One region of the Actinoplanes sp. CA-015351 genome, then DNA from elsewhere that is predicted to be linked to it. Evidence: riboswitches for the same ligand, from Rfam matches in the RefSeq annotation. Region 1 holds a riboswitch; the other holds the start of a gene.
The links. A riboswitch is a leader RNA that binds a small molecule or an ion and turns the genes downstream of it on or off. The one in region 1 is predicted to bind thiamine pyrophosphate.
Positions count from the first base shown of each region.

Region 1 (15,493 bases):
ACTCCTACGAAGATCGTTGAGTGCACCTCACCCTCGTCCGATCAGGACAACTTCGGTTGTCGATCTGTTGGACGGCAAACGAACGGTCAGCCGACGACCGGGTGGAAGAAGCCCAGCAGCACCGAGAACGTCAGAATCGTGCCGGCGGCGACAGCAGCGCCGGCCATCAACGCGGTGTCAGCTCCGGTGAAATGCTGCCGGCGCGCGTAGGTTCGAGGGGTGCCGGCGTCGAATCCGCGCGCGTCCATCGCCACCGCGAGCCGGACACCGCGCCGCAGCGCGCCGACCAGCAGGGCGAACGAGGTCGAGACGAAAAGCCGCAGCTTCGCGAGAGGATTGCGCCCGGCGTCGATGCCACGGGCCCGGCGGGCCAGGGTGAGCGTCCGCCACTCACTGGCGAGCAGGGGCAGCAGCCGGAACGCGGCGAGCGCGCCGATCGCGAACCGGTCCGGCGCTTTCGCGTTCTGGACCAGCGCATCGGCCAGGTCGGTCGGGTCGGTGGTGGCGAAGACGATGATGCCGGGCAGCGCCACGGCGAAGATGCGCAGGATCAGCCCGATCGCTGACGCCAGCACCCCGGTGGTCACGTCAAAGGCGCCGATCGAGAAGAGCAGGTCTCCGCTGCGCTCAGCCGCGAACATGGTCATCGCGACGAGCACCCCGGCAGCCGCGAGCAGCAATGGCGCGGCGCGGCGGGCGAGCTGTCGGAGCCGGACACCGAAGAACGGCAGCAGGATCAGTTCGAGCACCAGCGCGGTGGCCGGGGTGAACGGATCGACGGTGGCGATCAGCGGCAGCGAGAAGAGCAGCGCCGCGCCCAGCTTGGCGACCGGATTGCGGCGGGCGAGCGGCGCGGACGGATCGGCGATGGGTTCCAGGGCGAGCGTCACGGGCGAACCCGCCGAGGTAACGGTTCCGGATCCGGCTCGCCCAGCGGGACGGTCCGGTCAGCGAGGGTACGCACGAACGCCTCGTCGTGAGTAACCGCGACGATCCCGTGCCCAGCCGTCCGCAGCTCCGCCAGCAGAGTGATCAGTTCCAGCCACGTGCGGCGGTCCTGGCCGAACGTCGGCTCGTCCAGAACGAGCAGCCGGGGCGCGGTCGCCAGCGCCGTGGCGACGCTCAGCCGCCGCGCCTCACCGCCGGAGAGGGTGTACGGGTTGGCCTCGGCCAGCCTCGTCAAACGGAGCCGTTCCAGCAGCTCGTCGACGATTTTCCGGATCTCGGCGGGTGAGCGGCCGACCCGGCGCGGGCCGAGGGCCAGCTCGTCGGCGACCCGGCCGGTGACGAACTGGTGCTCCGGGTTCTGGAAGACCGATCCGATCCGCTGGGTCAGCGTGGCGGCCCGCCATCGGTGCGGGGGCCGTTTGTCGCCGAACGCCTCGATCCGGCCGGAGCTGGGTGCGAGCAGTCCGCCGAGCAGCAGCGCCAGAGTGGACTTGCCGACGCCGTTGGGCCCGGTCACGGCGAGCACCTCACCGGCGCCTGCAGTGATCGAAACCGGACTCAGCCGGCCACGGACGGACGTGTGCTCCGCGCGTACGAAATCGGTCGTTGACGGTGAATTGGCCTTGCGGGGCGGGAAGCTGAAGCCTGGCACCCAGACGCCTTCGTCCGCCAGTTTGTCGCCGTAGGCGGCAAAGATGAGCTCGGGCGCGCCATCGGCGCGCACGCCGCCACCCGGCTCCAGGACGACGACGCGGTCCACCAGCGGCAGCGCTTCGGCGACCCGGTGCTCCACAATGATCATGGTCGTTTCCGGACCTGTGGAGCGGGTGAGCGCCTCGCGGACCAGGTCCGCGCCGGGTGGGTCGAGGTTCGCGGTCGGCTCGTCGAGCAGCAGCAGACCGGGACGAAGCGCCAGAACTCCGGCGAGCGCCAGTCGCTGGGCCTCACCGCCGGAGAGCGCCGCCGTCGAGCGGTTGATCGGGTACCGGAAACCGACACGGTCGAGCACGTCACTGACCCGCGGCCAGATCTCGGCGGCCGGAATGCCGCGGTTCTCGCAGCCGAACGCCACGTCGTCGCCGCTGCGGGCCATCACGAGCTGGGTCTGCGGATCCTGGAAGAGGATGCCGACCCGGTCGCGTGCCTTGCCAGGATCAAGCCCATCGATCTCGATACTGCCTTCAGCCTGACCGGAATCGGACGGCAGCAGACCGGCGAGCGCGGCGAGCAGGGTGCTCTTGCCAGCACCGGAAGGGCCGAGCAACAGCACCCGCTCGCCGTGCCGCACGTGCAGGTCGAGCCCGCGGATCGCCCAGGCGCGACGACCGGCGTGCCGCCACCCGAACCCGCGAAGCTGAACCTCACTCATGGTCAGATGAGTGCCCGTTCCCGGCCCGCTCCGAACCGATCCAGGACACCTGTCGGCGCCAGCGCCCGGACCAGGGCCCAGCTGCCCAGACCGGCCAGGATCACGCTGCTGACCACGGTGAACAGGGCGTAGGGGATGCGGTAGCTGCCGAGTGCGTACTCCGAGTTCCAGACGAAGAAGTCGAAGATCGCCGCGCTCACGCCGGTCAGCGCGCCGGCGAGCAGCGCGGACGGCAGTTTGAAGGAGCGGTACCGCAGTGCCGCGAACGCCAGCTCGGCGCCCAGGCCCTGGACCAGGCCCTGGATGATGACCGTTCCGCCCCACTGGTTGCCGAGCAGCGCGGAGATGATCGCCGCGACGGTCTCGGTGTAGAGCGACGCGCCGGGCTTGCGGATGATCAGCCCGGACAGGACGGCCGGCATCAGCCAGATGCCGTACAGGATCGCCTGGGCCGGCGGGAAGAACGCGAACGCGCTCTCGGTGACGCTCCAGACGGTGCCCCAGGCCCAGAAGATGACGCCAAAGGCCACGGCGATGACTGAGGCGATCACGATGTCTATCGTGCGCCAGCGGTTGTTGTCGGTGGATTTCATGAAAGCCTCCCAGTAGGTACCGGGAGGAGACACGTGTGCCTTGAGAGACCGAGCTTCCTGCGCTGGCATTACCCAGATCAGGTACTAGGGTCTGCGGCCTGTTGCCGCACTCTCAGCGCTGTGCGCTCCCCTGTCGGATTACATTGCTTCGATGAACCTAACACCTGGGGGATGAGTATGGAGATCAAGGCTCGTGGGCTGACATTCGAGGTTTCTGACGGCGGTCCCGGGGATGGTGAGCCGGTGCTTCTGCTGCACGGTTTCCCTCAGGACAACCGGGAATTCGATCGGCTTCTGCCCTATCTCCATGAGGCCGGCCTCCGGACCTACGCGCTCAACCAGCGCGGTTACTCACCGGGCGCCAGGCCGCAGAACGTTGATGCCTACCGGCTCCGGGAGGCGGTCGCCGACGCCATCGCCGTTCTCGACGAACTCGGCATCGAGAAGGTTCACGTCGTCGGCCACGACTGGGGCGCGCAGATCGGCTGGCTGCTCGCCGCGAATCATCCGGACCGCTTGCGTACGCTCACCGCCGTCTCCGTGCCGCACCCGCGCGCCCTGATGCTCGCCATCCGGGTACGCCCGTCGCAGAAAGCTCGCCTCGCGTACTTCGAGGTGTTCCGCTCGCCGCGGGCCGAACGTCTGCTGCTGGGTCGCGACGCCACGGTGCTGCGCTGGATGCTGAAACCCCTGCGGGCCGAGCGGGTGCAGCGGTACGTGGACGCAGCGCGCGAACCGGGCCGGCTGACCGGCGGGCTGAACTGGTACCGCGCCTTCACCACCGACCAGATCGCCCGGACCGGCGTGGTCACGGTGCCGACCACGTACGTGTGGAGCGATCGGGACGGTGTGGTCGGGCTGACCGCGGCGTTGCGTACCGCGGACTGGGTGTCGGCCGATTACCAGCTGATGGCGATGCGCGGCGTCAGCCACTGGGTGCCGGAGGAGGCGCCGCAAGAGCTCGCTGACGCGGTCCTGGCACGTATCGGCGTTTGACCATGCTCCTGATCGGGGAAAATGGCGCGGCATGGCAGTCGACACCACCTCCCCTCGTGACAAGGAAACCGAGAAGCAGCGATGGGATCGGAACTTCGCCGATCTCCTGCAGGAACTGCGCGTCGCACAGACCGGGGTGCAGATCCTTTTCGCGTTCCTGCTGACCCTGCCTTTCAGCAGCGGTTTTCCCCAGGCAACCGAGTTCCAGCGGGACACGTACATCGTCGCGCTGATCAGCGCCGCGTTCGCCACCGCGATGATCATCTCGCCGGTGGCGTTCCACCGCGCGCTGTTCCGCCAGGGCCGCAAGCCCGAGCTGGTCCGTTACGCGCACAAGATGGCCACCGGCGGCCTCTTCTTCATGCTGATCTCGATGGTCAGCAGCGTCCTGCTGATCACCGATTACGTGCTGCACTGGAAGTGGGCGGTCGCGCTCACCGTGATCACCGGCCTTTGGTTCGTCACCCTCTGGGCAGGGCTTCCGCTGGCGCACCGGGACTGGGCCGACGACGACGAAGACCGAGACTCCTGAGTTCCAGCTCGGCCAGCGTGTCGACGGCCTCCGGGTCACCGGCACGCCAGCTCTGCGCGATGTCCGGACCGAGCCTGGTCAGCACGCTCAGCGGCTGACTTGCCAGCGCACGCAGAGCCAGAAGATCACGGCCGGCCGGGTCGTCGCGTACCGACGCGGCGACACCGGCCCGCCTCATCCAGCGAAGACGCAACGGCAACCACAAGAACAAAATCAGGGCCATGGGTACGGCAATGGCGACCAGCGGCAGGATCAGTGCCAATTGATCGACGAACTGCTGCTGTTCGAGGCCCGCCTCGGCGATCGATCGGGCGGCGTCGGCGGCGCCGGTGAACGGTTTGGTCAGGTCGTCGCCGACCACCGGCACCCGGCCCACCTTGCTACCGGCCTCGGCCAGGTTGCCGGCGATGCCGGTGCCGGCGCTCTCCAGTTTCTGACCCGGGACAGCGAGCTTCTCGACGATGTCTTGTATCCAGAAAGCCACCCGGATCCAGAGGTAGACCCAGAGGACGGCGAGGATGTCGGTGAGGAGCTGACGGATCGCGGTGGGCAGCCGGTCGGCGTAGAGCTTCACAGTGGAAGCCTCGCACTCAGCTTTTCGCGGCGCACTCCGGGCAGGTCCCGAAAATCTCGAGAGTGTGCGAGACGTCGACAAAGCCGTGCTGGCCGGCCACCTTGTCGGCCCAGGACTCCACCGCGGGCCCGGCCACCTCGACGGTCCGGCCGCAGGACCGGCAGACCAGGTGGTGATGATGTCCCTGGCTGCACCGCCGGTACAGGTGCTCGCCGCCCGGCGGGCGCATCACGTCGATCTCGCCGGCGTCGGCGAGACCCTGCAGAGTCCGGTACACCGTGGTCAGGCCGACCCGCTCACCCCGGTCACGCAGCATCGCGTGCAGGTCCTGAGCGCTGTGGAAGCCCTCGGTCTCACCGAGGACAGCGCTGACCGCGCTGCGCTGCTTGGTGTTGCGTTGGGTCGTTTCCGGATTCACTGTCGGCTCTCCCTGGCATGGCTCACCGCGTCGGCGACGATGTGGGCGACGTGTTCGTCCACCAGGGAGTATGCGATCTCCCTGCCCTGACGGACACCCCGCACGACACCCGCGCCGCGCAGGACCCGCAGGTGCTGAGAGACCAGGGGCTGCGGGGCGCCCAGTTTCTCCACCAGGTCGTGCACGCAGCGCTCGCCGGCGCCAAGTTCCACCACGATGGCCACACGGATCGGTGCGGAGAGGGCGCGCAACAGGGCCCCCGCCGACTCGTACGCTTCGTAACCGGTGGTCGTCATGGCTGCGACCACCGTACAGCGGTGATGCGCTCAACCATGCAACACGACGTCCGGAGGTTCGGCCGCGACCGGCGGGTGCGACCGGCGTACCAGCGCGCGGCGCACCGTGGCGGCCAGGGTGGCGCCGAGGAAGGCGACCAGGGCCAGCAGCACCGTGGTGGCGCCGGGCGCGGTGTCGATCTCGGCCGAGACCACGATGCCGGCGCCGGCCGCACCGACCCCGATCAGCATGGCCGCCGACATGGTGGTGCGGAAACCGCGGGTGACCTGCTGCGCGGCGGCGACCGGCACGACCATCAGCGCGGAGACCAGCAGCAGACCGACGGTTCGCATCGCGATCGTCACGGTCACCGCGGTGGTGACCGCGAGCAGGATGTTGAGCGTCCGCACCGGAAGGCCGCTGACCCGCGCGTACTCCTCGTCGTTGCAGAGCGCGAAGAGCGCCGGCCGCAGCGCCAGCATGGCGACCAGCACCGCAACGCCGAGCCCGCCGATCACCGCGATGTCCTGCACCGACGTGGTGATCAGCGACCCGAACAGGTACTGCATCAGGTTCGAGTTGCTGCTGTCGTCGGAGAGGCCGACCAGCACCACACCACCGGCGATGCCGCCGTAGAAGAGCAGCGCCAGGGCCAGGTCACCGGACGTGCGCCCGCGTTCCCGGATCAGCTCGACGCCGACCGCGCCGATCGTGGCGACCAGGACCGCGGTGAGAACCGGGGAGCTGTTGGTGAGCAGGCCCACGCCGACGCCGGTGAGCGCGACATGCCCGATCCCGTCGCCGATCAGCGAGAGCCGGCGCTGCACCAGATAGATGCCGAGCGCCGGGGCGGCCAGGCCGATGATCAGCGCGCCGATCAGCGCACGCTGCATGAAGGGATAAGCGAGCAACTCCATCAGTACGCCTTCGTCCCTTCGGTCGGCGCCCACTCGCAGATGCCGGCTTTGACCTCGTCGGCGTGCGGGTGCACGTGATCGTGCCCCGGCTCGGCGTGGTGACCGGCCGGCTCCGGCGGTGTCCCCTCGTGCGCGATGCGGCCGTCGTGCACGACCACCCCGCGTCCGATGAGCGGCCGCAGCGGGCCCAGCTCGTGCAGGACCAGCATGATCGTGCCACCGGCCCCGGCGAACCGGGTGAGCGACTCGGCGAACGCCTCCTGGCTGGCCGCGTCCACACCGGCGTTCGGCTCGTCCAGCACCAGCAGGTCCGGCTTGCCGGCCAGTGCCCGGGCGATCAGGGTTCGCTGCTGCTGGCCGCCGGACAGCGTCGAGACCGGGTCACCGATCCGGTCGAGCAGCCCGACGCTGGCGAGCGCGTCGCGTACCGCGGCCTTGTCCGCCGCTCCGGGGAAGTGGAAGATGCCGCGCCGGGCCAGCCGGCCGGACGCCACCACCTCGCCGACCGTGGCGGGCACACCGCTGCCGGCACCGAGGCGCTGTGGCACGTACCCGATCCGCTGCCACTGCCGGAACCGGCGCTGCGGCGTGCCGAACAGCTCGATCTCGCCGCGCCGCAGGGGCACCAGGCCGAGGACGGTACGGATCAGCGTGGATTTGCCGGATCCGTTGGCGCCGAGCACAGCGACCACATCGCCGGCGGCCACGCTCAGTGACACGTCACTGAGGATCTCCCGGCCGTCGTATCCGGCCGCGGCGTGCCGTACCTCGACCACATTCGTCATGACACTGAGCCTTCCTTTGTCATGCCCTCCTGGCCCTCGCGTGCGAGGCCGTGGGACGGTGCGGCTGGGTGCCGCTCGGTGCAGTCGGTCATGACGTGCACCCAAGCGCCTTGGTGAGAGCCGTCAGGTTGGCGCGCATCACCGAGAAGTAGTCCGCATTCTCGTCCGTCAAGCCCTCGAGTGGGTCGAGCACCGCCGTCTGCGCGCCGACCTCCTGTGCCAGCGTCTCGGCGACCTTGGGGCTGACCAGCGTCTCGAAGAAGATCGTGGTGGCGCCGTGCTCCTTGGCCTCCTCCGCGACCGCGGCGAGGCGCTGCGGGGACGGCTCGGCCTCCGGGTCGATCCCGGTGATGCCGATCTGGGTCAGGTCGTACCGGTCGGCGAGGTAGTGGAACGCGGTGTGGCTGGTCACCAGTTCGCGGCGCTCACAGGTCTTCAGCCCCGTGGAGAACTCGCCGTCCAGGGTCTTCAGCTCGGTGCTGAGCGCTGCGGCGCGGGCGGTGAAGTCGGCGGCGTGCTCCGGGTCGGCCTCGGCCAGCTTCTTGCCGACCTGCTCGGCCACGGTCGCGAGCCGGGCCGGGTCGAGCCAGAAGTGCGGGTCGGTGCCGCTCGTGCTCTCCTCGACGTGTTCTTCGCCCTCGTGACTGTGGCTGTCGGCGGATTCGGCCGACAGCATCGTTATCGCCGAGGCGGCGTCGAAGGCGTGTGCGGCGCCGTTCTGCTTCACCGCGTCGTCGACGGCCGGCTGGAAGCCGCTCAGATAGACCACCAGGTCCGCGTCGGTGATCTCGCCCACCTGGCGGGCGTTGAGCTCCACGTCGTGCGGCTCGGCACCCGCCTTGGTGAGGTTGCTGACGCTGACCACGTCGCCTCCGACCCGCTCGCTGATGAACTGCAGCGGGTAGAACGCGGTGACGACGGAAAGCTTCCCGTCGGCGCCGGCGGATGCGCCTCCGCAACCGCTGAGAACGAGGAGGAGGGCGAGGGCGGGTACGAGGCGGCGCATCATGCCACCAACTGTTGTCGATAATGACAATGATTGTCAAAGGCGCATGCTTTACAGCGCCTTCGAGACCGCACCCACCACCAGGAGAGCGAGCAGGACGAGCCGGACAGTACGGGTGATCGGCGTCTGCACCGGCCACGTGGTGAACGTCAGGGCGCCCAGCCCTGCGGCGATCACGGCCAGCAGCAGCGCGCCCACGATGCCCGGCAGGAAAAGCCCTGCTAGCAGGAGGGCCAGGGCCACGGCGAACGCCACAGTCGGATTGACCCGGGCGATCCGGCGCAACAAATGGTCGGACGGTGTCACTGGCGGCTCCTTCGGCGTGCGTACCCTCGTCACATGCTGGTGCTCAACCGCTTCAACATCCCACCGGACACGCAGGACGGCTTCGTCGAGCGTGCGCATGCCGCCCTCGCCGCCCTGGCGAACTGCCCGGGATATCAGTCCGGCCGCCTGGCCCGCGCGCTGGAGGACCCGGCGGCCTGGACCCTGGTCACCGAATGGGAGTCGGTCGGAGCGTACCGGCGGGCGCTCGGCGCGTTCGACGTGAAGATGTACGCCACTCCGCTGCTCGCGCAGACGCTCGACGAACCGTCCGCGTACGAAACCCTCGCCGAGGCCGGCCCCGGCGAGGCCGTCGTGGTGACCGCCAGTGACCGGGCCGCCGATCCGTGGCGCTGAACATTAGGCTGGGGACATGAGCGTGCTTGCTTCGCCACCGCCCGCCGGGCCCGGGGTGCATCCGCCGTTCCCGGCGCCCCCGGTCGAGGGACGCGGCAAGCGGATCGGCCTCGGCTTCGGCATCGCCGGCGGCATCGCGCTGCTGGTCTGCGGCGGTGGTGTGGCGGCGCTGTTCGGCCTGGCCACCGCGATGGACAATGCGATCAACGAGCAGGCCGACGTGGTCGTCACCCGTTACATGGACGCCGTGCAGGACCGCGACTTCGCCAAGGCGTACGACCTGCTCTGCGAGGACTCACAGGCTGAAGAGGGCCGGGTGGAGTACTCGGCGCGGATGAGTTCCACCGAAACAGTGCGCGATTTCGCGGTGGGTGACGTCGATCTGACGTACGGAACCGTCCCGGTCAACGTCACGTACGCCGACGGCGACACCGCTGTTCTCAAGGCGGAACTCGCCCAGAACACGTCGACAGGCGCGTTCGAGGTGTGCGGCGTAGGGGAGTAACCTCGCTTTTCGTCCTGTCAATCACGAATTTCCCCGCCGACACCCAGCCGGCGTAGGAGGAAACCGCACATGCCTGCCGACCGTATCGACTCCGTCGTCAGCCTGGCCAAGCGCCGGGGCTTCGTCTTCCCCTCCAGCGAGATCTACGGAGGAACCCGTTCGGCGTGGGACTACGGTCCGCTCGGCGTGGAGCTGAAGGAGAACGTCCGCCGTCAGTGGTGGCGCACCATGGTCCAGCAGCGCGACGACATCGTCGGCCTGGACTCCGCCGTCATCCTCTCGCGTGACGTCTGGGCCGCCTCCGGCCACCTGGACGCGTTCGTCGACCCGCTGACCGAGTGCCAGTCCTGCCACAAGCGGTACCGGGCTGACCACCTCGAAGAGGCGTACGAGGCCAAGCACGGCAACCCGCCGGCCTCGCTGCAGGAGATGAACTGCCCGAACTGCGGCAACAAGGGCACCTTCACCGAGCCGAAGATGTTCAACGGCCTGATGAAGACCTTCCTCGGCCCGACCGAGAGCGCGGACGGGCTGCACTACTTGCGCCCGGAAACCGCCCAGGGCATCTTCGTCAACTACAACAACGTCGCGACCGCGGCCCGCAAGAAGCCGCCGTTCGGCATCGCCCAGATCGGCAAGAGCTTCCGCAACGAGATCACTCCGGGCAACTTCATCTTCCGTACGCGTGAATTCGAGCAGATGGAGATGGAGTTCTTCGTCGTGCCCGGCAGCGACGAGGAGTGGCACGAGTACTGGCTGCAGCAGCGCTGGGACTGGTACCGCGACCTGGGTCTCTCGGAGAGCAACCTGCGCTTCTTCGAACACCCGAAGGAGAAGCTCTCGCACTACTCGAAGCGGACCGTCGACATCGAGTACCGCTTCCAGTTCGGCGGCACCGAGTTCGCCGAGCTCGAGGGCATCGCGAACCGCACCGACTTCGACCTGTCGACGCACTCCAAGCACTCCGGAGTCGACCTCTCCTACTTCGATCAGGAGAAGGGCGAGCGCTGGGTTCCGTACGTCATCGAGCCGGCGGCCGGCCTGACCCGCGCGGTGCTGGCGTTCCTGCTCGAGGCGTACGACGAGGACGAGGCCCCGAACACCAAGGGCGGCGTCGACAAGCGCACGGTCATGCGGTTCGACCCGCGCCTCGCGCCGGTCAAGGTTGCCGTGCTGCCGCTCTCGCGCAACCCTGAGCTCTCGCCGAAGGCCCGCGAGCTCTCCGCGAACCTGCGCAAGCGCTGGATCGTCGAGTTCGACGACTCCCAGGCGATCGGTCGCCGTTACCGGCGCCAGGACGAGATCGGTACGCCGTTCTGCGTCACCGTCGACTTCGACACCCTCACCGACAACGCGGTGACGGTGCGCGACCGCGACACGATGAAGCAGGAGCGCGTCTCGCTCGACCAGATCGAGGACTACCTGATCAAGCGCCTGCCCGGCTGCTGAGCGGGATTTCTGGTTTTTTGCGATCTTGGCAAGTTGCGGCTGCGATACGGGCGCAGCTTGCCAAGATCTGCTTAAAAGGCGAAGCCGCCGGTTAAAAGGTGAAGCCGCCGGGGCGGCCGTTGCGGTCGGCGATCAGGCCGGCCAGCACCGCCAGAGCGATCTCCGGCCCGGTCCGGCTGCCGATGTTGAGCCCGATCGGCCGGTGCACCCGGGCGATCTCCTCCTCCGGCACACCCAGCTCCCGCAGCGCCGCCACATGCGGCCCCTCGTGACGCGGGTTGCCCACGATGCCGATCCAGCGGCTCTTGCCGGCCAGCGCTTCTTCGAGCACCGCGCCGATCTCCGGCCGATGATGATCGCTCAGCACCACGTCGGTGTACTCGTCGACCCCGGCCGCGACCAGGTCACCCACGAAGATGTCACCATGCGCCCGAGGCGTGCCGGCAAGCCGCGTCGGATCAGGCTCCACGAGCACCGAGTGATAGCCCAGATCCACCGCGAACCGCTGAAGTGCCGCGGCCACCGGCGACTCGAAGACGACAACCAGCTTGCGCGGACTCAGCTCACTGTCTCCCACGAGGAAGGATGCTAGGCGCTTGTGTCACCCTTGAGCGCGTGACCGCACCGCTTCTGCTCGGCAACCATGCCGTCAACCCGCCCGTCGTGCTCGCCCCGATGGCGGGGATCACCAACGTGGCGTTCCGGCGGCTCTGCCGGGAGCAGGGTGGTGGTGTCTACGTCTGCGAGATGATCACCACCCGCGCGCTGGTGGAGCGGATTCCCAAGACGCTCAAGATGATCGCGTTCGCCGAGGACGAGGGCTTTCGCAGTCTTCAGCTCTACGGCGTCGACCCCGATGTGACCGCCGCCGCCGTGCGGATGGTCGGCGAGGACAACCTGGCCGACCACATCGATCTGAACTTCGGCTGTCCGGTGCCGAAGGTGACCCGTCGGGGCGGTGGCTCGGCCCTGCCGTGGCGGCGCAAGCTCTTCGCGCGGATCGTCTCGCAGGCTGTCGCGGCCGCCAAGCCGTACGGCATCCCGCTGACGATCAAGATGCGCAAGGGGATCGACGAGGACCATCTGACGTACGTCGAAGCGGGTCTCGCCGCTCAGGACGCCGGTGTGGCCGCGGTGGCGCTGCACGCCCGCACCGCCGAGCAGCGGTACTCCGGCAAGGCCGACTGGGACGCGATCGCCACCCTCAAGCAGGCGCTCGACGTGCCAGTCCTCGGCAACGGCGACATCTGGGAGGGCTCCGACGCGCTGCGCATGGTCGAGCACACCGGCGTCGACGGCGTCGTGGTCGGCCGTGGCTGCCTGGGCCGGCCGTGGCTCTTCGCCGATCTGGAGGCCGCGTTCACACAGGGCGCCAACTATCAGCCGGTGCTGCCGACGCTCGGCGAGGTCGCGAAGATCATGTCGCGGCACGCTCAGCTGCTGGTCGAGGCCCTCGAGGACGAGAAGCACGGCTGCGCCGACTACCGCAAGCACGTCGCCTGGTACCTCAAGGGCTTCCCGGTCGGCAGCGAACTGCGCCGCAGCCTCGCGATGATCTCGTCATTGGCCGAGCTCGACGACCTGCTCGCCAAGCTCGACCCGTCGATCCCGTTCCCGGCCGACGCGCTGGGCCAGCCGCGCGGCCGGGTCAACGCCCCCGGCAAGGTGACGCTGCCACACGGCTGGCTGGACAGCCGCGACGACGACACCGTCCCGGAAGGCGCAGAAACCGACGAATCCGGCGGCTGATCCCAGGGGGAGTTTTTCCGCAGAGGGCCCCAACTCAACACGGCCCGGCACTTCCCGCCATGTGTGTCGAGTCTGGGTGCATCTCAATCCCTCAGTCACCCCGCCCCGCTCTGCCCGTGCCGGTCACGTCCACCGAAGTGGTGTACGACCTGGACTTTCCGGGACGTAAGAGGCGGCCATCGCAGATCCTTCGGATTGCTTGAAGATCACGAAGGAGAGACCTGCGATGGCCGCAACAGAGAGTTTGAACGTCACTGAGCTGCTGGGCCAGCATCTGGAATCGGCGAGCCCTGATGTACTGCGGGTGATGGTGAAAACTTTCGCGGACGCGTTGATGTCTGCTGAGGCCGACGCCCTGTGCGGGGCCGGCTACGGCGAACGCAGCGACGAGCGCACCAACTCGCGTAACGGATACCGCCAGCGGGAGTGGGACACCCGGGCCGGCACGGTCGAGCTGGCGATCCCGAAACTGCGCACGGGTTCATACTTTCCGGACTGGCTGCTCGAACACCGGCGCCGGGCTGAACAGGCCCTGGTCAGTGTGGTCGCGACGTCGTATCTGCTTGGTGTGTCGACACGGCGGGTGGAGAAACTTGTCGAGCAGCTCGGCGTCAAGTCTCTGTCGAAGTCGCAGGTCTCGGAGATGGCCCGCCACCTCGATGTCCAGGTCGAGGCGTTCCGTAACCGGCCTCTGGACGCCGGCCCGTACACGTTTGTGTGGGTCGATGCCCTGGTCATCAAGGTGCGGGAGAACGGCCGGACGGTGAACGTGCACGCCCTGGTCGCGGTCGGTGTCAACGGTGACGGCGGCCGTGAGGTACTGGGTCTCGACGTCACGTCCGACGAGGACGGTGCCGGCTGGCTGGCGTTCCTGCGCTCGTTGACCGCCCGTGGGCTGTCCGGGGTCCGTCTGGTCGTCTCCGACGCTCACCGTGGTCTGGTCAACGCGATCGGCGCCGCGCTGCCGGGGGCGCAGTGGCAGCGCTGCCGCACCCACTACCTGCGTAATTTGCTCGCGAAGGTCCCGAAGAGCGCACAGCCGTGGGTCGCGACGCTGGTCCGTACAATTTTCGACCAGCCCGACGCCGACGCTGTCCGGGCGCAGTTCGAGCGGGTTCTCGACACGATCGCCGCGAAGTTCCCCGACGCGGCCGAGCACCTCGACGACGCCCGCGGTGACCTGCTCGCCTTCACCGGGTTCCCGCGGGAGCTGTGGCGTCAGATCTGGTCGAACAACCCGCAAGAACGCTTGAACAAGGAGATCCGGCGCCGCACCGACGTTGTCGGGATCTTCCCGAACCGGGCCGCGATCATCCGCCTCGTCGGCGCGGTCCTGGCCGAGCAAACCGACGAATGGGTCGAAGGACGCCGCTACATGGGCCTTGATGTTCTCCGTAAAGCACGCCTGACCAGCATCGATACCGAGCAACACGACACCGAAATCGTCGAAACCACCGCGATCGCCGCATAAGATCAACACACACGGATCAGCGCTGGCCGCCTCTTACACCACGCCAGCGGACGTGACCCCCGTGCCGCTCCGCGTTGGCCCGTGCCGCTCCGGGTTGGCCCGTGCCGCTCCGGGTTGGCCCGTGCCGCTCCGGGTTGGCCCGTGCCGCTCCGCGTTGGCCCGTGCCGCTCCGCGTTGGCCCGTGCCGCTCCGGTCTGCTCCGCTTTGACCGCCGCGAGCCGCTTTGCCCGATCTGCGCCGTTCCGCTCCGCGCCGGTTGGATCTTGTGGACTTCCCCGGAGACGTGTTCACGCAACTCCGCAAGATCGAACAGGCCTGGCCGATCTTGCGGAGTTGTGCGCAAACGGTTCGCCGAACTCCACAAGATCGGCGAAGCGCCGCGCTCAACATGCCGGAACTGTGAAGCACCGCGTTGGCCGAGCCTTGGGGACCGGTGGGGCATAGAACAGGGCATAGAACACCCACGAGTCTCCAAGATCCGGCATTATTCGCCTGCTGTGGTGGCAGAGCGTCACCAGAACGCACGCAGACCACCCGAAACCAACACGCCACGGATGGCCGCCCCGCAAACTCGTGCACTTGTGGTCTATCAGCCGGCTAAACCGCACAAGATCTCCGAGCGGCACCTCGCACCGAGAAACCGCGACGCTGCCCCGCGCCGCGCCGCGACGTGCTGCCCCGCGCCGCGACGTGCTGCCCCGCGCCGCGACGTGCTGCCCCGCGCCGCGACGTGCTGCCCCGCGCCGCGACGTGCTGCCCCGCGCCGCGACGTGCTGCCCCGCGCCGCGCCGTGCTGCCCCGCGCCGCGACGTGCTGCCCCGCGCCGCGCCGTGCTGCCCCGCGCCGCGCCGCGCCGTGCTGCCCCGCGCCGCGCCGTGCTGCCCCGCGCCGCGCCGCGCCGTGCTGCCCCGCGCCGCGCCGTGCTGCCCCGCGCCGCGCCGTGCTGCCCCGCGCCGCGCCGTGCTGCCCCGCGCCGCGCCGCGCCGTGCTGCCCCGCGCCGCGCCGTGCTGCCCCGCGCCGCGCCGTGCTGCCCCGCGCCGCGCCGTGCTGCCCCGCGCCGTGCTGCCCCGCGCCGCGCCGCCTCGCCCCACGCCGCCTCGAACCCGCCACCAATCCGCAAATGGCGAAAGCTGAAACCGCGGCCTCCCTGGGTGGTCAGCGGCGGGTGGTCAGTAGGGCTGTTGCCAGCAGCGGCACCGCTGCCAGGGCGAACAGCGGCGGCA
Region 1 is NZ_CP192102.1:1,338,330-1,353,822, forward strand. It holds gene ACQP2E_RS06180 (energy-coupling factor transporter transmembrane component T family protein) at 87-890, opposite strand; gene ACQP2E_RS06185 (ABC transporter ATP-binding protein) at 887-2,317, opposite strand; gene ACQP2E_RS06190 (ECF transporter S component) at 2,320-2,910, opposite strand; TPP riboswitch at 2,947-3,052, opposite strand; gene ACQP2E_RS06195 (alpha/beta fold hydrolase) at 3,088-3,906, shown strand; gene ACQP2E_RS06200 (DUF6328 family protein) at 3,938-4,438, shown strand; gene ACQP2E_RS06205 (hypothetical protein) at 4,368-5,012, opposite strand; gene ACQP2E_RS06210 (Fur family transcriptional regulator) at 5,029-5,430, opposite strand; gene ACQP2E_RS06215 (ArsR/SmtB family transcription factor) at 5,427-5,726, opposite strand; gene ACQP2E_RS06220 (metal ABC transporter permease) at 5,757-6,623, opposite strand; gene ACQP2E_RS06225 (metal ABC transporter ATP-binding protein) at 6,623-7,408, opposite strand; gene ACQP2E_RS06230 (metal ABC transporter substrate-binding protein) at 7,497-8,417, opposite strand; gene ACQP2E_RS06235 (DUF6703 family protein) at 8,466-8,720, opposite strand; gene ACQP2E_RS06240 (antibiotic biosynthesis monooxygenase family protein) at 8,754-9,095, shown strand; gene ACQP2E_RS06245 (Rv0361 family membrane protein) at 9,112-9,600, shown strand; gene ACQP2E_RS06250 (glycine--tRNA ligase) at 9,670-11,049, shown strand; gene ACQP2E_RS06255 (XdhC family protein) at 11,141-11,626, opposite strand; gene dusB (tRNA dihydrouridine synthase DusB) at 11,635-12,798, shown strand; gene ACQP2E_RS06265 (IS256 family transposase) at 13,025-14,269, shown strand; gene ACQP2E_RS06270 (histone H1-like repetitive region-containing protein) at 14,859-15,380, opposite strand; gene ACQP2E_RS06275 (MFS transporter) at 15,426-15,493, opposite strand, start outside.

Region 2 (15,493 bases), 690 kb from region 1:
ATGGCGGCCATCGGCGGTTGGGCCATCTCCACCCATCAAATCGGTTACGTGGTGACCTACGGCGTCAGCATGAACCCCGTCTACTACGCCGGCGATCTTGTCGTCATCGCCAAATTCGATTCGTACGAGATAGGCGACATCACCGCATATCATGGTGCTGACGGCCGCAAGAAAGTTCTGCACCGCATCATCGGTGGTGACGCCGAGTCCGGTTTCGTCCTCAAGGGCGACAACAACGAGTCGATCGATACGGACACTCCCACCGCCGACGAAGTACTCGGCCGGGCCGTTCTTCACGTGCCGAAAGTCGGCACCTGGCTGCGATTGCTGGTCAGCCCGACGAGCCTGGGCATGCTCGGTTTCCTGTTCGTCGGCAGCCGGGCGGCCAAGATCCGGAACCGCCGGGACATCCCCCGGGGCCGCCAGAAGAAGAGGGTCATCAAGGGTATGTCCGGCCAAGGCGGGTCCTGGGCTGCGGCGCTGACCGTGGCCAAGGCGGTCAGGCGGCTCCACCCCGCGTTGCGGGCCGTCGCCGTGCTCTCGATCGTGCTGACCGTGTGTGCGCTGGCGATCGGTGTACTCGGCTGGATGAAACCGGCGACCCAGACCACCAGCGGTTCCAGCGCCGAGAACGAGAAGATGACCTTCTCCTACTCCGCCGAGGTGCCGCGCAGCGCCGCGTACGACGGCACCACCGCCTACTCGCCCGACCCGATCTATCGGAAGCTCGTCCGATTCGTCGTGCTACGGCTGGAGTACCTCGGGAAACCCGGCGAGGTCGACGTATTCGCCCGCCTTTCCTCGGAGAGCGGCTGGCATTCCACCATGCAGCTGGCCCAGGCCAAGGAGTTCTCCTCCGAACGGTTCACCGGGACGGTGTCGCTCGATCTGAACGGCATGGAGGATCGGGCTGAAGAGGCGAGCGAGGCCATCGGTGCGGAGATCGGCGCGACGACGGTGGCGATCACCGCGCGGGTCAAGCACAGCGACGGCTCGACGTTTGAGCCACAACTGTCGTTCGCACTCAACGCGGTGCAGTTCTCCCTGACCGGCGGCGCGTCGAGTCTCGTGATCGACGGCTCGTCGGTCGCCTCCAGCGGCGCGATCTATCCCCGGCAGATTTCCGCGTTCGGCCGAGATCTGCTCACCGCCGCCCAGGCTCGCAAGTACGCCGTATTCCTGCTGCTCGCAGCTCTGCTCTGCGCCGGAGTCGTCGCGACCATCGCGTTTCGCCAGGTTCCGCTGAGGAGCCGGGAGCAGATCGAGCGGCGCTATCCCCATCTGCTGGTGCCGGTCGAGCCGATGCCCAGCCCGCCCGGCAAGCCCGTTGTCATCGTCGACAAATTTCCCGCGTTGGTGAAGCTGGCCGAGAAGTACGGGCAGATGATCCTCACCTGGACTCGGCCGGACGGGGCCGAGGACTTCGTGGTGCGCGACGACGGGGTGACCTATCGGTATCGGATCGAGCCTCCGGCCGTACCCTCGGAGCCCGAATCGAAGCCGGCGCCGGAAAAGACCACGGCCTCGGAGGAACCAGCACCCGTCGCGAAAGAAACAGCACCCGCGAAACCACCCCGCGCGCCACGAAAGAAAGCAGCACCGAAAGCGACCACCCCCGCCGAGGAAATGCCGCCGAAACCTCCCCTCAAACGTCCCATCCGCCGCAAGCCAGAGGCCGAACGCCAAGCCGTCGAAGCCATCGAGTCCCTCGAGTCCCTCGAGTCCCTCGCTGAGCTCAACAAATCGGTGGGCGGCGTCCCGACTGCGAAACCCGAGACGCCGCACGAGCCGATCTACGACTTCCTGCCACACGCAAAGCCGGCAGCCACAACCGCGAACCCCGATCAGGCAGACGGCGTGACCGGTAAATAGACCCGCCCGCCCGCATCCACGAACTCGTTCGACTTGGCCTTCATCCCGGCTGCCCGTAGCTCATGGCTGATCTTCATGGAGCAGAACTTCGGCCCGCACATCGAGCAGAAATGCGCCGTCTTCGCGGGCGCCGCAGGCAGCGTCTCGTCGTGATAGGCCCGGGCTGTCTCCGGATCCAGCGACAGCTCGAACTGGTCCTCCCACCGGAAATCGAACCGCGCCCGGGACAGCGCGTTGTCCCACTCCTGCGCCCCGGGATGGCCTTTCGCCAGGTCAGCAGCGTGCGCCGCGATCTTGTACGCGATCATCCCCGCCTTGACGTCCTCCTTGTTCGGCAACCCGAGATGCTCCTTCGGGGTGACGTAACAGAGCATCGCCGTCCCGAACCACCCGATCATCGCGGCCCCGATGGCCGACGTGATGTGGTCATAGGCCGGCGCGATGTCGGTAGCGAGCGGCCCCAGCGTGTAGAACGGCGCCCCACCGCACAGCTCCACCTGCAGATCGACGTTCTCCTTGATCTTGTGCATCGGCACGTGGCCGGGGCCTTCGACCATGACCTGCACGTCGTACTCCCACGCGATATGGGTGAGTTCGCCGAGGGTGCGCAGCTCCGCGAACTGCGCTTCGTCGTTGGCGTCAGCGATCGATCCGGGGCGCAGGCCGTCGCCGAGTGAGAACGTGATGTCGTACTCCCGGAAGATCTCGCAGAGTTCCCGGAAGTGGGTGTAGAGGAAGTTTTCCCGGTGTTCGGCGAGGCACCAGGCCGCCATGATCGAACCGCCTCGGGACACGATGCCGGTGACCCGTTCGGCGGCGAGCGGCACATAAGCGAGCAGCACGCCGGCGTGGATGGTCATGTAATCGACGCCCTGTTCGGCCTGTTCGATCACGGTCTCCCGGAAGATCTCCCAGCTCAGGCCGAGCGGGTCACCCTTGACCTTCTCCAGCGCCTGATAGATCGGCACGGTCCCGATCGGGACGGGCGAATTCCGGACGATCGCCTCTCTTGTCTCGTGAATCCTGGGCCCGGTGGACAGGTCCATCACGGTGTCGGCGCCCCACCGGGTGGCCCAGGTCAGCTTCTCCACCTCCTCGGCGACCGACGAGGTGACCGCGGAGGTGCCGATGTTCGCGTTGACCTTCACGAGGAACCGCGACCCGATGATCATCGGCTCGCTCTCCGGGTGGTTCCGGTTGGCCGGCAGCACCGCCCGGCCCGCCGCGATCTCGTCGCGCACCAGCTCGGGGGTGACGCCCTCGCGGACCGCGACGAACTCCATCTCCGGCGTGACGACACCGGCCCGCGCGGCGGCGAGCTGGGTCTGCCCGGCCCACCAGGGTCTGCGCAGCGGCGGCAGCCCTTCCGACGGTTCGCTGCCCGGACCGGACGTGTCATAGAGCCGGAACGGCGGCTCGTCACCGGTCAGCAGCACCTCGCTGAACGGCACCCGGATGTCCGGACGTGCACCGTCCACATAGACCTTTTGCCTCACGTCGATTCCTCCCCAAACTAGGATAAAAACGGCAGCACGAGGCAGCATTGCGCCCACTGCCGAGCCACAATGGATCTAGACGGACCAGCCGAAGTGGTCCAGGGGGCCTGGGCCCGCGCCCAGCCGCCACGAGCTGCCGCCGCGCAGCCCGCGTCGCACGTAATCCTTCGCCGTCACGACCGCGTCCGGCACCGTGTCACCCGCAGCGAGCCGCACCGCGATCGCCGACGAGAACGTGCAGCCCGAACCATGGTTGTTTTCAGTCAGCACCGGCTCACCCCGCAGCAGGGTGGCGTCTCCCGCGTGCCACATCGCGTCGACCGCAAGCTCGCTTCCGGTCACCACAACGGTCCGCGCCCCGAGTTCCGCAAGCTCGGCCGCCGCCGAGACCATCTCCTCGGCCGTCTCGATCACCCTCCCGAGGAGGGCGCCGGCTTCGTGCCGGTTCGGCGTCAGAACACTTGCGTACGGAATAAGCACCCCGACCACCGCCGGTTCACCAAGTCTGCTTCCGGCGGTGGCCACCAGAACCGGGTCGACGACAAGTTGCGGCAGGTCGGCAGCCCGCTCTGCGATCACCTTGGCAACCGCCGGATCGGAGATCATCCCGATCTTCACGGCCGCCACCGGTAGATCGGACAACACGGCATCCAGCTGCGCCGCCACGATGTCGGCCGGGACAGCGTGGATGGCCGTGACGCCGAGCGTGTTCTGCGCGGTGATAGCGGTGATCACCGACGTCCCGAACGCCCCGAGCGCCGCAAACGTCTTCAGATCGGCCTGTACCCCGGCTCCCCCACCGGAATCCGACCCGGCAATGGTGAGCACCACCGGCGGCGTCACAGCGCACCCCCAGTCCCGATCTTGTGAAATTCCGGCGCACCACTGTCGGGGAACTCCACAAGATCGGGACTGGGCCGGGCAACAGCTGCCGCGAACGCCCCTGCCAGCTGGCTCGCGACCCGCGCCGGATTCGCGGCCCGCATGATCGCCCCGAGCACCGCGATGCCCTCGGCGCCGGCTTCGGCGCACTCGGCCGCCCGCGCCGCCGAGTCCACCCCGCCGAGCGCGAGCCACGGCACGTTGCCGGCCAGCTCCGCCGCACCTGTGGCGCCGAGCGCCGGTCCATAACCCGGCTTGGTGGCCGTCAGATAAACCGGCGAGAGCGTCATGTAATCCACATCGGGCAGCGGCTCGGTGCCGTGCCAGGACCGGCCGACCAGCGGCACCCCGGCCGGCACCGGATCGGCGGCCGACAGGTGGACGGCCGAGCCGCCGAGCGGATCCGGCCCGGCGACGATCAAGTGGCCCGGTGGCAGCAGCGGTCGCAGTTGAGCCGCTAGCGTTGTGCGTTCCGCGTACCCAAGGTCTCTCTCCCGGAGGATGACCCACGCGGCGCCGCCGCGGATCGCGGCCGCGACCACCTCGACCAACGGCCCGGCGGCGGACCGCCTGTCGGTGAGTACGACGAGCCCGCCGGGTGTCACCATGAGGCGATCCCGTCGTCCGCTGTGGACGCGAGAGCGTGGAACCGTCGTGGTATCCGGCCCGCAGCGCGAGCGAGCCGACCGGCAGCGACCGCATGCCGCATGGCCGACGCCATCGCCGCCGGATCGCCGGACCTGGTGATCGCGCTGGCGATCAGGACCGCGTCGCAGCCCAACTCCATGGCGAGCGCGGCGTCCGAGGCGGTGCCGATGCCGGCGTCCAGGACCACCGGGATGTCGACCATCTGGCGGATCAGCTCGATGTGATGCGGGTTGGAGATGCCGAGACCGGAACCGATCGGCGAACCGGCCGGCATCACCGCGGCGCATCCGGCGTCGGCGAGACGGCGAGCCAGGATCGGGTCGTCGGTGGTGTACGGCAGAACCGTGAACCCGTCAGCGACCAGCGTCTCGGCGGCCCGCAGCAATTCCACACCGTCGGGCAGCAGCGTCCGCTCGTCGCCGATCACCTCAAGTTTGATCAGGTCGGTCTCGAAGGCCTCGCGGGCCATCTGGGCGGTCTTCACCGCGTCACCGGCCGTGTAGCAACCAGCGGTGTTGGGCAGCACACGCACACCGAGCCGGTCCAGCATCGGCAGCAGTCCCGGACCGGCCGCGTCGACCCGGCGCAGCGCGACGGTGACGAGAGTGGTCTCGGATGCCTTGATCGCCTCTTCGAGTGCGGCGAGGCTCTGCGCGCCGCCGGTGCCCAGAATCAGGCCGTTCTCCGGAAGGAACATCCTCAACCGCCCTGCGCCGCGGTCAGCACCTCGACCCGGTCACCGTCGGCGAGGTCGACGTCTGCCCAGGTGGAACGGGGCACCACGGTCCCGTTTACCGCGACCGCCACTCCGCGCTGCGCGGCGATGAGCTCGGCGACCAGGGTCGCGACCGTGCAACTCTCGGTCCTGCTCCGGTCCTGGCCGTTGATCGTCAGGCGCATCCGAATCTCCCGGGGGTGAACGCGTCGAGCAGCGGATCCGCGGTTCCGGTCAGCACCAGATCGGCGATGAGCCGCGCGGTGATCGGGGTGAGCAGCACCCCGTTGCGGTGATGACCGGCGGCCACCACTGTCGTGTCGCCGAGGCCTCCGAGTCGTCCGAGAATGGGCGCGTTGTCGGGTGTGCCGGGGCGATGCCCGGCGGTTATCTCGGTGAGTTCGTGCTCGGACAGGCCGGGCACCAGATCGAGAGCGGCGCGCAGCAGGTCGTGCACACCGCCGGCGGTGGTCGAGCGGTCGGAGCGTTCCTCCATGGTCGCGCCGACCACGACCTCGCCGTCGGCGCGCGGTACCAGGTAGACATGGCGGCCGTCGGCCTCGCCGTCGATCACATGGGTGAGCAGGCCGGGTTCGCCGCGGAGTCGCAGGACCTGGCCTTTCACCGGGCGGATCGGGAGGCCGGTGAGCGCGGCTGTGCCGACGCCGGCAGCGACGACGATGTGTTCCGCGCCGATTTCGGACAAATCATGAATCTTCCGGGCGACGATTCGACCCTTGAGGACGGTCCGCAGCGCAGAGACCACCTTGCGCGGATCAACCTGCCGCTCAGTCGCCGAGAACGCGCCGGCCCGCACCCGAGGCGACAACGCCGGCTCCAGTTCGCGTACCTGGGAGCCGGTCAGAGTGCTGAGCTTCTGGTGCTTCCATTCCCGGGAGGCGTTGGCGACGTCATCAGCCGTCAGCGCCACGCTGAGAGTGCCGGCTTCGTCATAACCGACATTTCCTAGAGAAGCCGCATAAGAAGGCCAGAGCGCGTTGGACGCCTCCAGCAACGGCTCCAGAAAAGGGAATTCGAACGCCGACTCCCCACCCGGTGCCAGCATCCCGGCCGCCACATGCCAGGCGCCATCAGAGCCGCCCGGGTCGTAAACCGTCACATCAGCGCCACGCAGCAACAACTCACGGCCGATAGCCAGCCCGATGATCCCGCCGCCGACAACAGCGACCCTCATCGCAGCGCCTCGATGAACTCGGCGACCGCCCGCTTCGGATCGACCACGAACGCGCCGATCGCGGCAACGCCATGGGATGGGAGCACCGGCACCCGGTCGGCCGTGATGCCGCCGATCGCCAGCACCGGAACACCCGGCACCGCGTCGACCACAGCCGCCACGCCGGCCGGCCCTATCGGCGGTGGCAGACCGTCCTTCGTGGAGGTCGCGAACGCGGGCCCGGTGCCGAGGTAACTCGCACCCGCGGCGACCGCTTCCCGCGCCGACGTCGGGTTCCGGCAGGTCGCACCGATCACGGCGGACGGGCCGAGCACCCGCCGCGCCGCATCGATCGGCAGATCGTCGGCACCCAGGTGCACCCCGTCCGCGCCGGCCGCGAGCGCCACCCCGATCCGATCGTTGACCAGGCACAACGTGCCGGCCGGGCGAAGAATCTCCAGGGCCGCGAGGGTCAGCGCGTACGCCTGCGCGTCGGTGGTCTTGACTCTGATCTGAACGGCCACATCATCCTGGCCGGCCACGGCACGGATCACATCAAGCGAATCGGTGATGACGTGGATCCGAGGAAACGAATTGTGCATGAAGCACTCCTCCCTGCGCCGGCATGACCCGGATCAGGTTCGACGGTCGGGGGCCGCATCAGCCCCCCTCTCAGCCCGGTGCCCGGACTCCCGTGGGTTTCTTGTAATCGGACCCTAACCGGTCCGTGACGAGAAAAGCTAGCGCACGTCCCAGACCGGTTCAGGAACCTCGACAACCTCGTTGTCGGAACCGAACAGCACGAAACGGTCGAAGGACCGGGTGAACCAGCGGTCGTGGGTGACCGCGATGACCGTGCCGTCGAACGCCTTCAATCCCTCTTCGAGCGCCTCCGCCGACGCCAGGTCCAGGTTGTCGGTAGGCTCGTCGAGCAGCAACAACGTCGCTCCGGAGAGTTCCAGCAACAGCACCAGGAACCGGGCCTGCTGTCCACCGGAGAGGGTGCCGAACCGCTGGTCGCCCTGTGCCGCGAGTTCGTACCGGTTGAGCGACTTCATCGCGCCGGCCCGGTCCATCCCGGAGCGATGTTCGTCACCACGCCAGAGGATCTCGACGAGTGTCTTCTCGGTGAGCTCGGGCCGGTCGTGGGTCTGCGAGAAGTGCCCGGGACGAACCCGCGCGCCGAGCCGGACCACACCCTCGTGCATCACGTGCGTCAGCGGCGCTCCGTCGACCGGCTTGTGCTCCAGGTCCGGCTCGGAGCCGCCGGCCGCGAGCAGTCGCAGGAAGTGCGACTTGCCGGTGCCGTTCGCGCCGAGGATGGCCACCCGGTCGCCGTACCAGATCTCCAGGTCGAACGGGAACGTCAGGTTCTCCAGTTCGAGCCGCTCACACATCACCGCGCGTTTGCCGGTGCGTCCGCCGCGCAAGTTCATCCGTACCGACTGGTCCTTCGGCGGAAGCGGCGGCGGGCCGCCCTCCTCGAACTTGCGCAACCTCGTCTGAGCTGCCTGGTACCGCGAGGCGAGGCCGTCGTTGAACATCGCCTTGTTCTTCAGCGTGAAGACGAGTTCCTTGAGCTTCTCGTGTTCCTCCTCCCAGCGGCGGCGCAGCTCCTCCATGCGCTCGTGCCGGTTCGACCGCGCCTCGTGCCAGGAGGCGAACCCGCCCGGATGGGTCCAGGCGCTGCCGCCCTCGACGGCCACCACCCGGTCGGCGGTCTGCGCCAGCAGCTCCCGGTCGTGCGACACGAAGAGGATCGACTTGGACGACTCCCGCATCCGCTGTTCCAGCCAGCGTTTCGCGGGCACGTCGAGGAAGTTGTCCGGCTCGTCGAGCAGCAGCACCTCGTCACCGCCGCGAAGCAGCAGGTCAAGGGCGAACCGCTTCTGCTCACCGCCGGAAAGCGTCCGCACGACGCGGTCCTTCGCCTCCTCCCACGGCTTGCCGAGGATCGAGACGGTCACGGTGTCGAAGAGGACCTCGGCCTCGTATCCGCCGACCTCACCCCAGTGCGTGAGCGCGTTCGCGTACGCGATCTGGCTCTTCTCGGTCTCACCAAGAGCCGCGGCCGCTGCGGCGAGTCGCGCGCCTGCCGCGCCAAGCGCGGGCGCGACCAGGGACAACGCAAGATCTTCGAGGGTACGGTCGTCGCCGATCATGCCGATGAACTGGCGCATCACACCGAGCCCGCCGGACCGGGCGATCGTCCCGCTCTGCGTCGCGATGTCGCCCGCCACCATGCGCATCAGCGTCGTCTTGCCGGCGCCGTTCGGCCCGACCAGCGCCACTTTCGCGCCCTCGCCGACCCGGAACGCGACATCGGAGAAGAGTTCCCGCCCATCGGGGAGCACAAAGCCGACTCCGGCGACATCCACGTAACCCATTGCGGCATCCTCCCGTGCGACGAGCCGTCAGTCAGCCGAATTTCGGGTGACCCGAAGCACCCGGAAGCCTCGCTGGCTGGCGATTCTCTCCACCTGCCAGCCGAGGCCGGTCAGCCAGGTATGCAGCGAATCACCGCCGAGGTTCCGGTTGATCACCAGCCAGGCGGTGCCGGCCGGCGCCAGGCGCGGCAGCCAGCGTTCCATCAGCACGTGCAGCTCGGCCTTACCGACGTGGGTCGGCGGGTTGCTCCAGATCTCGTCGAACGTGATGTCCGCCGGAACGTCGCCCGGTTCTGCGACTTTGACCCTTTTCTCGTATTTTTTCGTGTTCTCCGTAGTCAGCTCGCGCGCCCGGGAGTTCACGTCCACCGCCCACACCGTGGCCTGCGGCGCCTCGGTGGCCAGCACACAGGTGATCGGACCGTAACCGCAGCCGAGGTCGAGCAGCGTGCCCTCGGTGGTGACGGTCGGCAGGGTGGCCTTGCGCAGCAGCACGGCAGTGCCCGGGTCGAGCCGTCCGGCCGAGAACACCCCGGAGGCGACGACGAGCCGGTAGTTCTTGCCGGCGACGCTGAACTCGATCTCGCTGCGTCGCAGCGGCGCGTCCGGCTCGGCAGTGAAGTAATGGTCGGCACTCACCCGGCAAGTCTCCCGCCGCGCAACGAGCGGCAGCACGGCGGGGTGCCGCACACGGTGTGCGTTCATAGATCAGCGTCCCCACCTAATTTGGGGTCCATGCGGTACGCCACCTCGACGCGCTCCGCGCACGCCCTGATTCTGCGACCTTTACCGGGAACCGCCGGACAGCACCGCACTCCGGCCCGTTTCCGCGCACGCAGCCAGCGGCACCTGCGACGGGAGCCCCTACGGACAGCCCGTCTGCTCAGCCACGGCCTGGCTGCCCTCATCGTGCTCGGCATCGTCGTGATGGTGGGCGTCCTCATCCTCGCCGACGACCGCTTGCCCTCCACCGGCTCGACGCGCGATCCGCGCACGCCTCTCACCAGCACGGACGTCTTCCCCGATCAGGCGTCCCTCTTCCGGGTCAGCCAGGCGCGGGTCGAGGCCGATTGCCCGCTCGCCGTCTCCGGCGGCTTGCGCTCACTTCTTCAGGGGTACGGGTGTACGCAGGCGGTCCGCGCCGACCTGACCGTCCCGTACGCCCCGCACCAGGTGACCGCAGGCGTCCTGAATCTGCCGGACGCCCAGAGCGCCGCGGCGGTGAGCGAGCTGATCCGCGCCCAGGTGGAAACCAACGACGGCGGCTTCACCAGCCTGACCGGAGCCGAAACCCCGCTGGGCACCCCGGTCGTCTGGCGAACCCTGGACCACTACCTGCTCTACTGCGTGATCGTCAGCCCCGGAGGCGAGCCCTTGACCAACGACGACCCGTCGGTGGCCCGCATCATGACCGAGGTCCTGGAAACCCACCTGCCCCAGTCGCTGACCTCTCCCGCCACATAACCCTCCCCCGCGCACACCCGGCCCCTTGCGTGTGCCGCTGGCCAGGCTGGCCGCGAGAGCGGTCAGCGGCGGGAATCAGGCTCGGAGGCGGCGGGTGGCTTCGGCTCGGGCGGCGTAATCGGCCTCGTCGGCGTACCCGACCTCCACCAGGGTCAGGCCGTGTGCGGCAGCTACCGTGACCTCGCTGGACCGTTCGCGGAGGGTCAGCAGGCGGGCCGGCCACTCGGGCTCCTTGCGGGCGTCGCCGACGAAGAGCATCGCGCCGACCAGGCTGCGGACCATGGCCTGGCAGAACGCGTCCGCCTGCACGGTCGCCACCAGGATCCGGTCCGGGTCGCGGCGCCAGTCCAGGCGGCTGATCGCCCGGATGGTCGTGGCGTGTTCCTTGCGCTTACAGAACGCGGCGAAGTCGTGCTCGCCGAGCAGACCTGCCGCGGCGGCGTTCAGCCGGTCCAGGTCGAGAGGGCGCATCCAGCCGAGGGTGTCGTGCCGGCGAAGCGGCTCCGGGCCCCACTGGTCGTCGGTGACGCGGTACTCGTACCGGCGGAACGTGGCCGAGAAACGGGCGTCGAAGGTGTCCGGGACCGGGGCGACCGCGCGTACCCGGGCGTCTGGTGGCATCAGGGCCGCGAGCCTGCGCAGCAGCGAGCCGGTGAGCCGTTCCCAGTCGTCGACGGGCAGGTCGATGTGGCAGACCTGGCCGGTGGCGTGCACGCCGGCGTCGGTGCGACCGGCCACGGTCAGTCCGAGCGGGGTGTCCGGTCCGACCAGGCGGCCGAGCGCTTCAACGAGCACACCGGCGACGGTCCGGCGACTGGGTTGGACGGCCCACCCGGAGAAATCGGCGCCATCGTAGGACACGTCCAACCTGAGACGGATGGAATCGCTCATCGCGCTGCGGTCTCCCGTACGAAAGAAAGCGAAAGGCCCGGCACCCAGAGTGGGCACCGGGCCTTTCAACGTGGCACTCAGGCCTTGGCGTCGTCGCCCTCAGCCTTGTCGCCGGAAGCGCTGACCGGCGCCTCGGCGTCCTGGTCGGCCTCGGTCTCCGCGGCCGGAGCGCTCTTGGGCGCCTCGTCCTCGGGCGCGAGCGCCTCGACCTTGGCCTGCTGCGCGGCGGCCTTGCGGGCTGCCTTCGACGGCGCGGCGGTGGTGGCCGCGACCTGCAGCTCCTCGACCAGCTCGATGACCGCCATCGGGGCGGCGTCGCCCTTGCGCGGGCCGGTCTTGGTGATGCGGGTGTAGCCACCGGGGCGGTTGGTGTACCGCGGAGCGATCTGCTCGAACAGGGCGTACACGACGTCCTTGTCCTTCACGGTGGCCAGAACCCGGCGACGGGCGTGCAGGTCGCCGCGCTTGGCCTTCGTGATGAGCTGCTCGGCCAGCGGGCGGAGCCGCCGGGCCTTCGTCTCGGTGGTCTTGATCTTCCCGTGCCGGAAGAGCTCGGTGGCCAGGTTGGCCAGGATGAGCTTCTCGTGTGCCGGGCTGCCGCCGAGGCGGGCACCCTTGGTGGGCGTGGGCATTTCAGATGCTCCTCGTCGATATGCCTTTGTGCAGTGCGGCGGAGCCGCCTCAGGCAGGCAGAGTTATGGCGCGGCAGCCGGACTTACAGCTGCTCGGTCTCGCGGTAGTCGTCGGTGTCGTAATCCACGTCGCCGAACGAGTCCACGACGTGCGCCGGGTCGAAGGACGGCGCGCTGTCCTTCAGTCCCAGGCCCATTCCGGCGAGCTTCATCTTGACCTCGTCGATCGACTTCTGGCCGAAGTTCCGGATGTCCAGAAGGTCAGCCTCCGTACGCCCTATCAACTCGCCCACGCTATTGATGCCCTCGCGCTTGAGGCAGTTGTACGACCGGACGGTGAGGTCCAGCTCCTCGATCGGCAGGGCCAGATCGGCAGCCAGCTGAGCGTCCTGCGGCGACGGGCCGATGTCGATGCCCTCAGCGGTCTCGTCCAGCTCACGGCAGAGACCGAAGAGCTCGACGAGGGTCGAGCCGGCCGAGGCCAGCGCGGTCCGCGGCGAGATCGACGCCTTCGACTCGACATCGATGATCAGACGGTCGAAGTCGGTGCGCTGCTCGACACGAGTCGCCTCGACGCGGTAGGTCACCTTGAGAACCGGCGAGTAGATCGAGTCGACCGGGATCCGGCCGATCTCGGCGCCGGCGCTCTTGTTCTGCGCTGCCGTGACGTAGCCACGGCCCCGCTCGACGGTGAGCTCCATGTCGAGCCGGCCCTTGCTGTTCAGGGTGGCCAGCTTCAGATCGGGGTTGTGCACGGAGACGCCAGCCGGGGGCTGGATGTCACCGGCGGTCACGTCGCCAGGGCCCTGCTTGCGCAGGTACATGCTGACCGGCTCGTCGTGCTCGGAGCTGACGGTCAGTTCCTTGACGTTCATGACCAGCTCGACCACGTCCTCCTTGACACCGGGGATCGTGGTGAACTCGTGCAGCACGCCGTCGATCTTGATGCTGGTGACCGCTGCGCCCGGGATGGACGACAGCAGAGTCCGGCGGAGAGAGTTACCGAGGGTGTAGCCGAAGCCCGGCTCCAGAGGCTCGATGGTGAACCTGGAACGGGTCTCGCTGAGCGACTCCTCCGAGAGGGTCGGCCGCTGGCTGATGAGCACGCTTTTCTTCTTTCTGTCAGGCCACCCACTATTTGATGGCCGTCTGTTGTTCTTTTCGCCGGTGCCGGCCCGAAGGCCGGCACCGGCGAAAGAGCTGCTACTTGGAGTAGAGCTCGACGATCAACTGCTCCTGGACCTGCGTGTCGATGACAGCGCGCGCCGGGATCGAGTGGATCAGGATCTTCATCTCGGCCGGGATCGGCTCGAGCCACGCCGGAACGCCGCGGGAGCCGGCCTGAGCCTGCGCCACGACGAACGGGGTCATTTCCTTCGACTTCTCACGCACGGTGACGATGTCGTGTTCCTTGACCCGGTACGACGGGATGTCGACCTTGACGCCGTTCACCAGGAAGTGACCGTGCTTGACCAGCTGCCGACCCATGTCCCGGGAAGCGGCGTAGCCGGCCCGGTAGACAACGTTGTCGAGACGAGTCTCGAGGATCTGCAGCAGGACCTCGCCGGTCTTGCCCTGCTTCTTGACGGCTTCCTCGTAGTAGCCACGGAACTGCTTCTCGAGGACGCCGTACGCACGACGGGCCTTCTGCTTCTCGCGGTGCTGAAGCAGGTATTCCGTCTCCTTGGTCCGTCCACGCCCGTGCTGTCCGGGCGGGAACGGCCGGGACTCGAACGGGCACTTCGGACCGTCGCACTTGCTGCCCTTGAGGAAGAGCTTCATCTTCTCTCGGCGGCAGCGCTTGCAGTCCGCACCGGTGTAACGAGCCATCTCGATACCCCCCTTAGACCCGGCGACGCTTCGGCGGACGACATCCGTTGTGCGGCTGCGGCGTGACGTCGGAGATCTGACCGACCTCGAGGCCGGCGGCCTGCAGCGAACGGATGGCGGTTTCCCGGCCGGAGCCCGGACCCTTGACGAAGACGTCGACCTTGCGCATGCCGTGCTCCATGGCACGACGCGCGGCGGCCTCGGCAGCCAGCTGCGCCGCGAAGGGAGTCGACTTGCGGGAGCCCTTGAAGCCCACCTGGCCGGAAGAGGCCCAGGAGATGACAGCACCGGTCGGGTCGGTGATCGACACGATGGTGTTGTTGAAGGTGCTCTTGATGTGCGCCTGCCCGTGGGCGACGTTCTTGCGTTCCTTGCGCCGGACCTTCTTGACGGCGGCCCCTGCGCGTGCCTTCGGTGGCATAAGTCAGTGCGCTCCTATTACTTCCGACCGGGCTTCTTCTTACCGGCGACCGTGCGCTTCGGGCCCTTACGGGTACGAGCGTTGGTCCGGGTCCGCTGTCCACGCACGGGCAGGCCCTTGCGGTGGCGGATGCCGGCGTAGCAGCCGATCTCAACCTTGCGGCGGATGTCCGCGGCGACCTCGCGGCGCAGGTCACCTTCAACCTTGAAGTTGGACTCGATGTAGTCGCGGAGCTGGACCAGCTCCTCGTCTGTGAGGTCCTTGGCGCGCTTGTTCAGGTCAATCGCGGTAGCAGTCAGTGCCTCGACGGCACGGGTGCGACCGATGCCGAAGATGTAGGTGAGCGCGATCTCCATCCGCTTGTCGCGGGGAAGATCAACGCCGACGAGACGAGCCATAAGTGGGCGTACTCCTCAGGGTCTCTCACGGAGGTCTGTGCCTGTCCCATCCCGCCTGCCCGGGCGGGCCCCGGCCTCCGACCGGGGGTGTGGCCGCTCACGCATGCGTGTATGCGACCGGGACGAGCTTGTTCAGTGGTGCGGATCCTGCGTTGAGGCTGAAATCAGCCCTGACGCTGCTTGTGGCGCGGGTCGGTGCTGCAGATGACCATGACCCGCCCGTGCCGCCGGATCACCCGGCAGTTGTTGCAGATCCGCTTGACGCTCGGCTTGACCTTCACGGTTTGCCTTAACTCTCAGTCAGACGGGAAGTGGATCCCCCGCGACCCGGGTTACTTGTAGCGGTAGACGATGCGCCCACGGGTCAGGTCGTACGGCGAGAGCTCGACGACGACCCTGTCCTCGGGAAGGATGCGGATGTAGTGCTGCCGCATCTTGCCGGAGATGTGTGCCAGGACCTTGTGACCATTAGCGAGCTCAACGCGGAACATAGCGTTCGGCAGAGGCTCGATCACTCGGCCTTCGATCTCGATGGCTCCGTCTTTCTTTGGCATGTCCTCCGCTACCTGTACATCGGGTTCATGGGGCTGGCTTGTGCAACGCCTCATCCGAGTCGAAAATCCGCCTCGAACCAGCCGCGGCTCCCCCGCCCTCGAAGCGCTTGAGGGCATGGAGAGAGGACG
Region 2 is NZ_CP192102.1:651,932-667,424, reverse strand. It holds gene ACQP2E_RS03060 (signal peptidase I) at 1-1,872, shown strand, start outside; gene thiC (phosphomethylpyrimidine synthase ThiC) at 1,845-3,374, opposite strand; gene thiD (bifunctional hydroxymethylpyrimidine kinase/phosphomethylpyrimidine kinase) at 3,444-4,211, opposite strand; gene ACQP2E_RS03045 (thiamine phosphate synthase) at 4,208-4,858, opposite strand; gene ACQP2E_RS03040 (thiazole synthase) at 4,852-5,595, opposite strand; gene thiS (sulfur carrier protein ThiS) at 5,598-5,798, opposite strand; gene thiO (glycine oxidase ThiO) at 5,789-6,808, opposite strand; gene ACQP2E_RS03025 (thiamine phosphate synthase) at 6,805-7,389, opposite strand; TPP riboswitch at 7,383-7,493, opposite strand; gene ACQP2E_RS03020 (ATP-binding cassette domain-containing protein) at 7,528-9,174, opposite strand; gene ACQP2E_RS03015 (class I SAM-dependent methyltransferase) at 9,202-9,813, opposite strand; gene ACQP2E_RS03010 (hypothetical protein) at 9,910-10,638, shown strand; gene truA (tRNA pseudouridine(38-40) synthase TruA) at 10,714-11,529, opposite strand; gene rplQ (50S ribosomal protein L17) at 11,607-12,161, opposite strand; gene ACQP2E_RS02995 (DNA-directed RNA polymerase subunit alpha) at 12,245-13,267, opposite strand; gene rpsD (30S ribosomal protein S4) at 13,365-13,991, opposite strand; gene rpsK (30S ribosomal protein S11) at 14,005-14,412, opposite strand; gene rpsM (30S ribosomal protein S13) at 14,430-14,810, opposite strand; gene rpmJ (50S ribosomal protein L36) at 14,975-15,091, opposite strand; gene infA (translation initiation factor IF-1) at 15,143-15,364, opposite strand.
Region 2: it holds a riboswitch for thiamine pyrophosphate, as region 1 does, so the genes downstream of both, ACQP2E_RS03025 (thiamine phosphate synthase) here and ACQP2E_RS06190 (ECF transporter S component) in region 1, are expected to answer to the same signal.